Regions from separate parts of the Dorea sp. Marseille-P4042 genome, predicted to be linked through region 1. Evidence: a T-box and tRNA genes for the amino acid it is inferred to sense, from the RefSeq annotation. Region 1 holds a T-box; the other holds one or more tRNA genes.
What was found. The T-box of region 1 lies ahead of leuS (leucine--tRNA ligase). A T-box ahead of a tRNA ligase gene usually reads a tRNA of that ligase, here a tRNA-Leu.

Region 1 (6,890 bases):
ATGACGCTCTTTGATCATCTCTTTCGAAGCTTTTACATCTGAATCTTTGCTGTCCATAACAAGATTCCACAGACGTTTCAGGAAACGGTTTACTCCATCGATTCCACGGTCATCCCACTCTGCGTCTAACTCCGGTGGTCCTACGAAAAGCTCATACATTCTCAGGGAATCGCATCCATAATCTCTTACAAGATCATCCGGTGATACAACATTTCCCTTAGATTTACTCATCTTGATTCCGTTCTTTCCTGTAATCATTCCCTGGTTGAACAGTTTGTGGAATGGCTCGTCAAAGTCAATGACTCCGATGTCGTTCAGGAATTTTGTATAGAATCTGGAATACAGAAGGTGAAGAACGGCATGCTCTACTCCACCAATGTACATATCTACCGGAAGCATCTCATCCGCTTTTTCTCTGGAAACCAGTTCTTTGTCATTATGATTATCCACATAACGCAGGAAATACCATGATGATCCTGCCCACTGTGGCATTGTATTTGTCTCTCTCTTAGCGTCAGCGCCACACTGTGGACACTTGCAGTTTACCCACTCATCGATTGCAGCAAGCGGTGACTCACCAGTTCCTGTCGGCTCATAGGATTCTACCTCTGGCAGACGAAGTGGCAGTTCTTCCTCCGGTACCGGAACATTTCCACACTTCGGACAATGAACGATCGGAATTGGCTCTCCCCAGTATCTCTGACGTGAGAATACCCAGTCACGCAGCTTGTAGTTTACAGTTGCATGTCCGATTCCTCTCTCCTCGATGATATGTGGTGCCTCTTTTTTCAGTACGGCAGACTCCATACCATTCCACTCACCGGAATTGATCATTGTTCCGACAGCGTCTGTGTAAGCCTCTGTCATATTCTCAATCTCTTTACCATCTTTTGCAATTACCTGGATGATCGGAATATTGAACTTTGTAGCAAATTCAAAGTCACGGTCATCATGAGCCGGTACACACATAATTGCTCCTGTACCATAGTCAGCAAGTACATAATCAGACAGCCAGATTGGAACTTTCGCCCCGTTGATTGGATTGATTGCATAGCTACCTGTGAATACACCTGTCTTTTCCTTATCCTGCATACGATCTACATTCGACTTCATAGAAGCATCATAAATGTACTGTTCTACTGCTTCTCTTGTCTCGTCATTTGCAAGGCTCTTAGCAAGTTCATGCTCCGGAGCCAGTACCATAAATGTTGCTCCGTGAAGTGTATCTGGTCTTGTTGTATAAACTGTGATTTTCTCATCTCTTCCTTCTACTGGGAAATCTACCTCTGCACCGTATGATTTTCCAATCCAGTCAGCCTGCATCTTCTTAACTTTCTCAGGCCAGTCAAGCTTGTCCAGATCATTTAGAAGTCTGTCTGCATATTTTGTGATACGAAGCATCCACTGACGAAGATTCTTCTTTGTAACTTCAGCTCCACAGCGCTCACATTTTCCGCCTACAACCTCTTCATTGGCAAGACCTGTCTTACAGGATGGGCACCAGTTGATTGGGAATTCTTTCTCGTATGCAAGTCCTTCTTTGAACATCTTAACGAAGATCCACTGTGTCCATTTGTAGAAGTTCGGATCTGTTGTGTTGACTTCTCTGTCCCAGTCATAAAGAGCCGCAATTTCATTAATCTGACGCTTAATATTTTTAATATTAGCTGCTGTTGAAATCTCCGGGTGAACTCCCATCTTAATTGCGTAGTTCTCTGCCGGAAGTCCGAATGCATCCCAGCCCATTGGATGAATGATATAATAACCCTGCTGTAATTTATATCTGCTCCATACGTCAGAAATTACATATCCTCTCCAATGACCTACATGAAGTCCGTTACCTGAAGGATATGGGAACATATCCAGGCAGTAATATTTTTCTTTTTTCTTTCCATTCTCATCAAACTGGACATTGACCGGATTCTCTTCCCATTTATCACGCCACTTTTTTTCGATTGCCTTATGATTGTAAGGTATCTTAGACATATTGATTTCCTCTCTTTCTGCAATACTGCATCTAAAATAAATGAAAGCCTTCTCATCTCCAAAGAGACGAAAAGGCTTGATTCCGTGGTACCACTCTTCTTCATATGAATTCTCATATGCACTCATTGCTTCTGTAACGGGAAGTCCCGCTCCTGCCTATGTTGTCCTTACGATAAATGTCTGACCTGTTCAGCAGAAGAACTCCGAGGCGAGTTGGGAGATTACGTCATTGCCTTGCACCTGCCGGCAACTCTCTGAAAACGATAGGCTCTTAATACTCCTCTTCCATGTCTCTTTCATATTCTTCATTATTATAAGGAGAATGATAATATAAGTCAAGACTCAATCCGAAGTTTTCAATCATATTTTCCATCTTCATTTATCATCCCTTCATTTATCACTCTTTATAATTTTTCCCTTTTTTATTTATAGGATTTTCTAATAAGGTTTGCCCTTTCGCGATGAAAGTTCTACAATTCTTACTAAGATATAGTCTTTGGCAGTGTGTACATGATACAGCAAACAACAACTTTACTCCAGCTAAAAAGGATTATGGATGTGCCGGGACATTCTTGAAATTTTACATATGAAAATGAGGTTTTTGACAATGACTACTCATAAAGAGTTTTATTATATCCTGACTTTCAATACAACTACAGATGCTATGTGCGCAGACAAATGCGCGAAAGAAAACACAAACGACATTCGTGCTGCACTGATGCCGCTTCCTCAGGAATTTAAAAGTGGCTGTGGCTTCGTGCTTCGTTTCCTGGACGATAATTTGGAGGCGATTATAAAGTTCTGTAAGTCCTCCCCATTTAATGGAAAACTTTTTAAAATGCATACAAAAAGGATCAACGGTCATCATCCCATTGATCCTGTTTCTCTTACCTCTTTTGACTTTTCCGAATAATTACAGTGTAATTACCTGATCAACTCCAGCCGGTGCCAGTGCTGCATATACATTCGGGAAGCATCCGATTCCTGCAGGTGCGATCAGCTTGTCAGCGATATCTCTCTGATAGCAGCATCTGTCGCATGCCATAAGGAGCATTCCTGTCTTCTCGCTTAATGCCTGAAGTCTTGCAGCAATATCTGATCCCTCAACAAGCATATATGCATTATCGAAGAAGAACATCATTCCTGCAACCTCTACTCCGTGACGATCCTCCTCAAGCTGCGGAATGATCATATTCTCCAAAATCTCCCTCGCGTGCTCTGACTCAAATAAATAAGCTACTTTCATGTCTTTTTTCCTCCTTGGAATATAAATTTTTATACTTCAAATGTTGCTTTTGCCTCAATCAGTGCCCGGTCAATATCCGCCTTGATCACATCATTCGTATCCAGCTCCATTTCTGTAACATACTCATCGAATTCTGCAGAACTGCAGAAGAAATTCATAACGTTTCAGCATGATCCTGCCCAGTTTACAAGTTCCCCTAATGGAAATGTAAGGGCATGCAGAGTCTTCGGTGCATAATCTGCTACCTTCCCATCTACAATCTTTACATAGACTGGTTCTTCACACATTGCACATACTGAATGCACTTCTGTGTCCTGATGAAATGTAAATGCTGCTCCCATAGCGTCAATCGCACACATCGCTGTAAATTCACGGCCATCCGCCAAAGTTACACGGTGATTCGTCTCCAGTGATGATACCGGATAAATAAAGTTTACATTTTTTTCTTCCTCATCAACGACCATTCCATCTTTATCAATCAGGCACTGAATAATCTCTTCATATTCCTGCTCATCCATCTGAAGTACCTGAAGTGTAACTTCTTTATCGCTCTCCAGATTATATGGACGTTTATTATCAATGGTAAAATTAATGATATATAATCTTAACTCATTCTGTCTTGCAGTAAATTTCTGATGTACATTCTGTATTCCGTTCTGAACTACCTTTTCATTCTCGTTCTGTGTATTATTCTGTATATTATTATCTAACATTTCCCTAATTTCTTACTTATTTATTAATATTTTTTATTATCTTTTTCACATAACCATTCATCTTACATCCGACTCTTTTCACACATGCGCTCATCTCTGTATGTTCTTTAAAAAGTCAGTGCTAATGTCTTTATGATTTATTTAAGCTGTCGCTCCTGCCGTATCTCCTGCCGGCTTCTTCGCACTCTCAACTCCCTGGATAAACTCCATAATATCTTTGTCTTCCTGAGTATAGACACCACCGCTCAGTGCAGACTTCAGAATCTCTGTTAATTGATCCACATATGCGTGATACTGTGGATTCGTGCGGTCTCTTGGTCTTGGAAGATCAATCTTTAAATCCTCAAGGATTTTACCATGGTCTCTGGACATTACGATGACACGGTCACTTAAATATACGGACTCGTCTACATCATGGGTTACCATCAGTGATGTTGTCTTTTTCTGTCCAAGAATATCCTCAAGCTGTCTCTGAAGAAGCTGACGCATCTGGAAGTCAACCGCTCCAAGCGGTTCGTCCATGAGAAGTACCTTCGGATCACATGCAAGGGCACGAAGAAGTGCAACTCTCTGTTTCATACCTCCTGAAATCTCATGAATATAATAGTTCTCATATTTTGTAAGCTGTGCCATCTCCAGAAGCTCTTTTAACTTCTTCTTTCTCTCTTCTTTTGGCACTTTCATCTTCTTCATCGGATATTCGATATTCTCACCGACTTTTAACCATGGGAATAATGCATAATTCTGAAACATAAATGCACGATCCGGTCCCGGTTTTGTAACTACATTCCCATTCACTTCAATAATTCCTTCCGTCGGTTTCTGGAATCCTGCAACAATTGTAAGTGTTGTTGTCTTGCCACAGCCAGACGGTCCCAACAGACATACAAACTGTCCTTCTTCTATCTCAAAAGAAACATCTTTTAACACCTGATTGTCAGACTCACCTTTCCTTCTTCCTTTAAAGCTTTTTGATATTCCCTGTACTAAAATTGACATTTTTCTTTGACTCCTTCTCTAGTTCTTTGTTTCCAGTGGCAAAAATTTGATCTGTTTCTCTTCGACCCATTCTTTACTTACTTTTAATTTTTTAGCCAGATAGCACGGGTCATTCAATTTTTCAACTGCTTTATTATAGCTTTCTATAAAATTACGAAATGCTTCCGTCTGTTCAAATTCCTTATCTACGAGCAATACATAAGAAATGTAGTCGTTATCTGAAATAGGCATCGTCGGAATATCGCTGACTTCTGCCGCCTTTGTAATATCCAGAATTGCTGCATCTACCTGCTCATCTTCCATGGCATACAGAATACCTTTCTGTGTAATCTCATCAAATCCTTCAATCTGAGGGTATGCAGCCTTTGCAAGTGCTTTTTCCTGCTGTCTGCCCTGCGTAATTCCTACATTTTTTACATCTGTCCAGTCTTTTTTATAAACAATAGTCTCTCCATTCATGAGAACCGGACCGTAGATTTCCACATCTTCATTATTTTCAATGGTATGTTTTGCAATGTGTGGACAATAAAATCCCACATTAATTTCTTTGGCATTGAGCGCCCACTGAGCAGTATTGCTGCAACAGTCCTGAAAAGATGAACTCTCCGTGGAAGTGGAAACTTTATATTTTTCATTTATTTCCTGTAATGTCTCCTCCATGATCACACCGGATATATCCGCTCCGGATCCCACACGGATATCTGCATCTTTATCCCATTTCTTCTCTCCTGGAAGAAACAGCATAGCACCAATACCTGCCAGTATAAATATTCCGCCAATGATACCTATCGCTTTATCAATCCTCATCTATGCCGCTGCCTTATTTTGTAGTCTTTCCTTTGATATATTTGTACAGTGCAAATATTGCATAGCAGATCAGAATCACACTACTGATATGCTGTGCCCAGTCCGGGAAACCAATAATCATCTTATTTGCATAAGAAATTGTGTGTTGTGTCTGGTTATAATCCAACACTGGTGTAAACCCCGGCATCAAAAGGCGGTTCGTCAAATATCCAACCACATTAGAAATTATGACAACCATTGTAAAGTACAGGATCATAGCATGCTTCCCAATCATTCTGCTAATTGTCAGAAGTTCCGGAATATTCGTTCCTGCACCTGCCATTAAAAATGTAATGGCAACTCCAGGTGCTGCTCCACTGGCAACAAGGGCTGCTATAAACGGAATATGTCCAACTGCACATACATACATAAGTGCAGCGATGACGGTAATTCCAAACAACGAAACAAATCCAGTCTGTCCAAGATAATCCTGAATAAATGACTGTGGTACAACATTGAATATCAACCCCGCGATCAGCATTCCAGACACGGTATATTTACAGATTGTTACACTTAATTCCGTAAATGACCAACGCATTCCGGATTTAATCTTGTCCCAGAAGCCCGGCTCTTCAAATTCAAGCTGAATCAGCGGTTCCGTACTTACAGAGTCTTCTTCCTTATCTTCATCAGTCTCTAATTGGGTCTGTTTTATTTCCTTATTTCTCAGACCAATATGTAATTCATTTCCGGCAAACTTATTGGCTATCATACCGATAACCATCGGTGCTACGAATCCTGTAATCAGATAAATCGTTGCAATCTCTTTTCCAAGAAGACCATAAGCCAGAAGTAATGCAATCGGATTAATCATTGGCGTACTAGTCATAAATGCCAGCGTTGGTCCAAGATAGGCTCCGCTGTAATACATACTGATTCCAAGCGGAATCGTTCCACAGCTGCAGATTGGAATAAACATTCCTGATATAGTTGTCCAGAATACGCCGCTGATCTTTCCAGATCCAATTGCTGTCTTCTGAATCTTTTCCGGTTTCAGAAATTCGTGTAATAATCCAGCAACCAGAAAACTAAAAATAATCCAAGGAGATGAACTGTTCAGCATATTCCATGTAGATGCTATAATCTTCTCCAAAAATTCC
Region 2 (5,885 bases), on a different contig from region 1:
TGAAAGTGATTTTGACTGCGAGATCGAGGCCGTTCTTGTCAGCAACGAACAGAGAGTTGAATATGGTCAGCCACTCTTTAAAGTAAAGAAGCTTGACGACTAAGGAGGAGTTCCATGTTTCATAAAATATTGATTGCAAACCGCGGAGAGATTGCTGTTCGTATTATCCGCGCCTGCCGTAATATGGGTATCCGCAGCGTAGCAGTCTATTCCAAAGAAGATAAAGACAGTCTTCACGTACAGCTCGCCGACCAGCGTATCTGTATCGGTGAAGGCCCTGCCAGAAACAATTACCTGAATATGCAGCAAATTGTCACCGCTGCCCTGAACATCGGAGCCGATGCGATCCACCCTGGATTTGGTTTTCTCTCTGAGAATTCAGACTTTGTACGTCTGTGCGAAGAACACGGCATTGCATTTATCGGACCAAGTGCAGATGTTATCGACAGCATGGGAAATAAATCTCACGCCAGAAAGACAATGATGGAGGCCGGAGTTCCGGTCGTTCCAGGTACGAAAGATCCAGTCTATGACGTAGAGACCGGCGAAAATCTTGCAGACGAAATCGGTTATCCGGTTATGATCAAAGCCTCCTCCGGCGGAGGTGGAAAAGGCATGCGTGTCTCCCGCTCTAAAGATGATTTTGAATTCAATTTCAACATGGCTCAAAGAGAGTCTGCCAACGCATTTGGCGATGACACCATGTACATTGAAAAATATATTGAAAACCCACGCCATGTAGAGATCCAGATCATGGCCGACACTCATGGAAATGTAGTGGCTCTCGGCGAACGTGACTGTTCTGTACAGCGCAACCACCAGAAGTTGATTGAAGAATCTCCTTCTCCGGCTATCACAGCCAATACCCGCGCTTCCATGAACCACGATGCCGTTCTTGCCGCAAAAGCTGTTGGTTACACAAATGCCGGAACGATCGAGTTCATTCTTGACCAAAGCGGAACTTACTACTTCATGGAAATGAATACCCGTATTCAAGTCGAGCACGGTGTCACAGAAATGGTTACAGGCACAGACCTGATTATTGAACAGATCCGTGTTGCCATGGGCGAGCCGCTTAGCTTCACTCAGGAAGAGGTCATACCACGCGGACATGCCATTGAGTGCCGTATCAACGCTGAAATTCCGGAGAAAAACTTTATGCCAAGTCCTGGTGTGGTAAAACATTTGCACCTTCCTTCTGGAAATGGTGTGCGGGTTGATACCGGTCTTTACACTGGCTACCGCATTCCTTCCGAGTATGACTCCATGATTGCGAAAGTTATCGTTCATGCACCGGACAGAGATGCTGCAATCCAGAAAATGCGGTCTGCGCTGGACGAGATGGTGATCCTGGGCGTTGAGACAAATCTGGACTTCCAGTACCGGATCATGAAAAATCCTGAATTCTGTGAAGGAAATGCAGATACCGGATTTATTGAGCGGTTGTTAAAAATTGATTAATTATCTTGCTGAAATAATTTTCAAACAATAACACTAAGAGCAGAAGCATTACCCCAGCCTCCGTTATGCAAAACATTCCGATGAGCCTTAAAGCGCTGAAATCGTATTCAGCATTGGCTTCCACGATTTCATAAGTCTCATCTTCATTGCATAAAGTCGGCTGGTCATATGCTTCTTGCTCTTTTTATAGTTTACGAAACTTATTTCACCATTCGATAATATCATTCTTTAACCTAGTAAGTTTAAGACTTGCAAGCATCCTTGAAAAACTTTATTCTGATTTTCTGTAAGTCTTTATAATTTGGGAATTTCTATTTTCAAGATGTTCCTCTAAGAGCAGAAGCATTGACAGCACGACCTTATGCAAAGCATTCCGATGAGACTTATGCTTCTTGCTCTTTTTTCGTGTTGAAAATCCATGTTTTACATATCTCATATGCAATTTTTATGTTATTATATATGTAATTAGTCAATGTTTTGAATATTTATAATTTGTGTAGAAGTCATGTATGTGGAAAGATAGATATATATCTACAGAGCCTTCTGATTTTCTATATAGATTATTAAATTTTATAAAAGAAGGGCAGGTTATGTTATTATGTACAAAGTTGATTTAAATAGTGATTTAGGTGAGAGTTTTGGCCGTTATACGATTGGAAATGATGACAAGATTATTCCACTGATTTCTTCTGCGAATATTGCATGTGGTTTTCATGCATCTGATCCGGTTGTGATGACAACTGCGATTGAGCAAACGAAGGAGGCCGGGATTCAGATTGGTGCACATCCGGGATTTCCAGATCTGATGGGATTTGGCCGTAGAAATCTGGCCGTTTCTCCGGCAGAAGCAAAAGCGTATACTCTGTATCAGATCAGCGCTCTTGGAGGTATGTGCAAAGCCCATAATATGCGCCTGCAGCACGTAAAACCACATGGAGCCCTCTATAATATGGCTGCAAAAGATTATGAGCTTTCTAAAGCTATCTGTGAAGCTATTAAGTCCTATGATCCGGAAATCATCGTAATGGGACTCTCTGGCAGTGAAATGATCCGTGCAGCAAAAGATCTGGGGCTTAAAGCAGCCAGCGAAGTATTTGCAGACCGCGCTTATGAAGAAGACGGAACACTTGTGAACCGCCGCAAAGAAGGTGCAGTCATCAAAGACGAGAACGAAGCAATTGCCCGCGTGATCCGCATGGTAAAAGAGCAGAAAGTTACAACAATCACCGGAAAAGATATTTCCATTCAGGCTGATTCCGTATGCGTTCACGGTGATGGCGAAAAAGCTCTTCTTTTCGTTGAGAAAATCCGAAAAGCTATGGCAGAAGAAGGTATTACGATCAGCCCATTAAAAGACATTTGTAATTAACTTTCCTTCCACCGAAAGAACAACAACATTTTTTCAAAAAAATTCAAAAAAGTGTTTGCATTTTCCGTCAACCTATGATATCATATCTTTTGTCGAGCGGAGATGGCGGAATGGCAGACGCGCTAGATTCAGGTTCTAGTGGGAGCAATCCTGTGAGGGTTCAAGTCCCTTTCTCCGCATTGGACATAAGATATAAAACACCGTAAACTCGAGGGTTTATGGTGTTTTTCTTTGCTCAAAAATAGAAAAAACAGCAAATTTATCTCAGTGGGAGTCCAATCTCCGACTGAGATAAACGCTCCGCGAGGATGCGCAGTGATTCTGATAGGAATATGTCAGCTTTGCTGACCAGAATCACGCGCCAAGTCTCACGGATGTTCGACTTGAATTTTTAGCATTTTTTAGTTCAGGAAGTTTTCGATTATGACTCCTTCTGCTTCTTCTTCTGTCATTCCCAGTGTACGGAGTTTTACAAGTTGCTCGTCGTTGATCCTTCCGATAGCCGCCTCATGGATAATTGCTGCATCTACATGTTTTGCGTTAATCTCCGGAATAGAGCTGACTTCAGCATGATCCATGATAATAGAGTCGCATTGTACGTGAGCATGGCAGAGATTTTTACCGACTGCTCTTGGGTGAAATATCTGCCTGGAGCTGCCTTTTGCAACGGATCTGGATACGATCTGTGCAGAGCTTCCTTCACCATTCATTTCTACCATCATATTGGAAGTTGCTTCCTGGTTTCCATGTGTCATCAGCTTCTCTATAACGTACAGTTTTGAGTTTGCCTCCAGATATACATTATTCTCACGTACAGTGGAATCTACACCTTTTATCTGTGCGGTATCAAGTGTAAAGACGGAATTCTCGCCAAGATAAACTTCTGTGACCGGGTTGAGGACTCTTGTTCCTGTTCCTTCGCCTTCTCCATAGTGTTTCTCCACATAATGTACGTTGCAGTTTTTTTCTACGTGAAATGTGTGGATTCCATCATGGCGGCTTTCATTGCAACCGCTGTTGTGAATTCCACAGCCTGCAACAATCGTTACATTTGCTCCTTCTTCTATATAAAAATCATTATAAACCACATCGGTCATTCCTGTGGCATCTACAACGACCGGAATATGTACTTCTTCTCCATCTGTCTTACCATCAATATAAATGTCGATGCCCGGCTTATCCTGCTTTTTCTTAATTTTGATATGTTCGCTGTCACCGTGGCAGAGGGCAATTCCATTGTGTCTTAAGTTAAATGCACCTGACTGTTTAAATCCACTTGCATCGATCTGTTCCAGTACTTTTTTTGTAATTTCATCTAACGTCATCATATTGCTTTCCTCCCTCCTTATCTGCATGTCAGACAGCTATAAGAATCTGCTGTCTTTCCTAATAGTTGTGGAAGGATCTCGTCAGTTGCTCCAATGGACGCGATCTTACCGTCTTCGATGACCATGATCCGGTCTGCCATCTGAATGATTCTCTCCTGATGTGAAATGAGAACCAGGCTTTCCTTCTTTTCTTTGTGGATTTTCTCGAACTGTTCGATCAGCATGGAAAAACTCCAAAGGTCTATTCCTGCCTCCGGCTCATCAAAAATACATAATTTGTGCGATTTTGCAAGTGCGGTTGCAATCTCCAGACGTTTCATTTCACCGCCTGATAGTGTGCCATCCACTTCTCTTTCAATGTACTCATTTGCACAAAGGCCGACCGTACTTAAAAGCTTACAACACTCTTCTCTTTTTAATTCTTTACCTGCTGAGAGTGACAACAGCTTCATAACAGTCATTCCTTTAAATCTCGGTGGCTGCTGAAATGCATAACCGATTCCTGCATCTGCTCTGTGATTGATATCATAATTGCTGATATCCTCTCCATCTAAAATAATCTGCCCGGCGCTTGCTTTTTCAATTCCCATTAAAACTTTCGCAAGTGTGGACTTTCCTCCACCATTTGGTCCGGTAATGACAAGCATCTCGCCATCCGCAACATCGAAACTGATGTTTTCAACAATGCTTCTCTCTACTCCATTCTCCTGAACCTGGAATGTAAGATTCTTTACCTCCAGCATAACATAATCTCCCTTCTGACCCATATCAGATTTCAAAATGTCCCGGCAAAAGCCCCAGACACCTTTCTATTATAAATCATGTGAAAAATGTTGTCACCTTTTATTCCAAGTGATTTAGTATATTTTACATTTTTTCACTTTCTGATACTCCATGCCTCCAGCCGCGTCACCTCTATTTTATTTCCCGCCTCTAATCGCGTCACCTCTATTTATCAAATTCAGAAAGTGGAAAAAATTTCCATAAGAATTTTCCTCTTTCTTTTTCCTCTCCATGTTGAACTCATATTTGACGAATGTTATAATAGTGATTGGCGTAAAATGAATTGATAATTTTGATAACAGGAGGACTTCTTTATGCCAAATTACCCGGACTCAATCCAGGATCTAGAACCGCTTAGCGGTCTATATATAAGAAAAAGATTTTTAAATGAAGTGCGTACTTTTCTGGACCAGAAGCATCCGCAAGGCTGGTGTATTGTAGCCATCGATATTGAGAATTTTAAATTATTCAATGACTGGTACGGGCAGGACAGCGGTGATTATCTGCTTCTGGAAATTGCTGCCTATCTTCGAAGCCTTCACCAGGAAGATCACTACATCACCGGACACTTTAGTGCCGATGACTTTTTTATCTGCATGCCAGATGACGGTCACAAACTCCGCCACATTTATGCAACAATTTATCATTACATTGATAAGCTGGAACAAGATGATAGTTTCCTTCCATCCATCGGCGTCTATCGGATTGAAGACGAATCTCTGAATGTCAGCACGATGTGCAACAATGCGCAGATTGCGGCTTCCAGTGTCGTTGGAAAGATTGGAAACAGAATCTGCTATTTCGAATCTGGCATGACTAAAAAAATAGAATTAAAGCAGCGCATTCTCCGGGATGCACGACATGGACTGGAAAATCACGAATTTATCTTCTATCTTCAGCCCAAATGTAACATGACGACCGGTGAACTGGTCAGCATGGAGGCG

Region 2: it encodes a tRNA-Leu, which carries the amino acid that the T-box ahead of leuS (leucine--tRNA ligase) is inferred to sense. The anticodon was not compared.

What each region holds. Positions count from the first base shown of each region.
Region 1 covers NZ_OLMI01000001.1:948,079-954,968, forward strand. Annotated here, with positions in the region: gene leuS (leucine--tRNA ligase) at 1-1,986, opposite strand, end outside; T-box leader at 2,046-2,283, opposite strand; gene C7E02_RS04845 (DUF3343 domain-containing protein) at 2,594-2,899, shown strand; gene saoD (DsrE-related protein SaoD) at 2,900-3,232, opposite strand; gene saoL (MerB-like organometallic lyase SaoL) at 3,262-3,945, opposite strand; gene saoA (ABC transporter ATP-binding protein SaoA) at 4,087-4,944, opposite strand; gene saoB (ABC transporter substrate-binding (seleno)protein SaoB) at 4,963-5,751, opposite strand; gene saoE (efflux transporter SaoE) at 5,765-6,890, opposite strand, start outside.
Region 2 covers NZ_OLMI01000003.1:306,243-312,127, forward strand. Annotated here, with positions in the region: gene accB (acetyl-CoA carboxylase biotin carboxyl carrier protein) at 1-103, shown strand, start outside; gene accC (acetyl-CoA carboxylase biotin carboxylase subunit) at 115-1,461, shown strand; gene C7E02_RS14900 (LamB/YcsF family protein) at 2,060-2,830, shown strand; tRNA gene C7E02_RS14905 (tRNA-Leu) at 2,927-3,009, shown strand; gene C7E02_RS14910 (SufB/SufD family protein) at 3,232-4,158, opposite strand; gene C7E02_RS14915 (ABC transporter ATP-binding protein) at 4,176-4,901, opposite strand; gene C7E02_RS14920 (putative bifunctional diguanylate cyclase/phosphodiesterase) at 5,256-5,885, shown strand, end outside.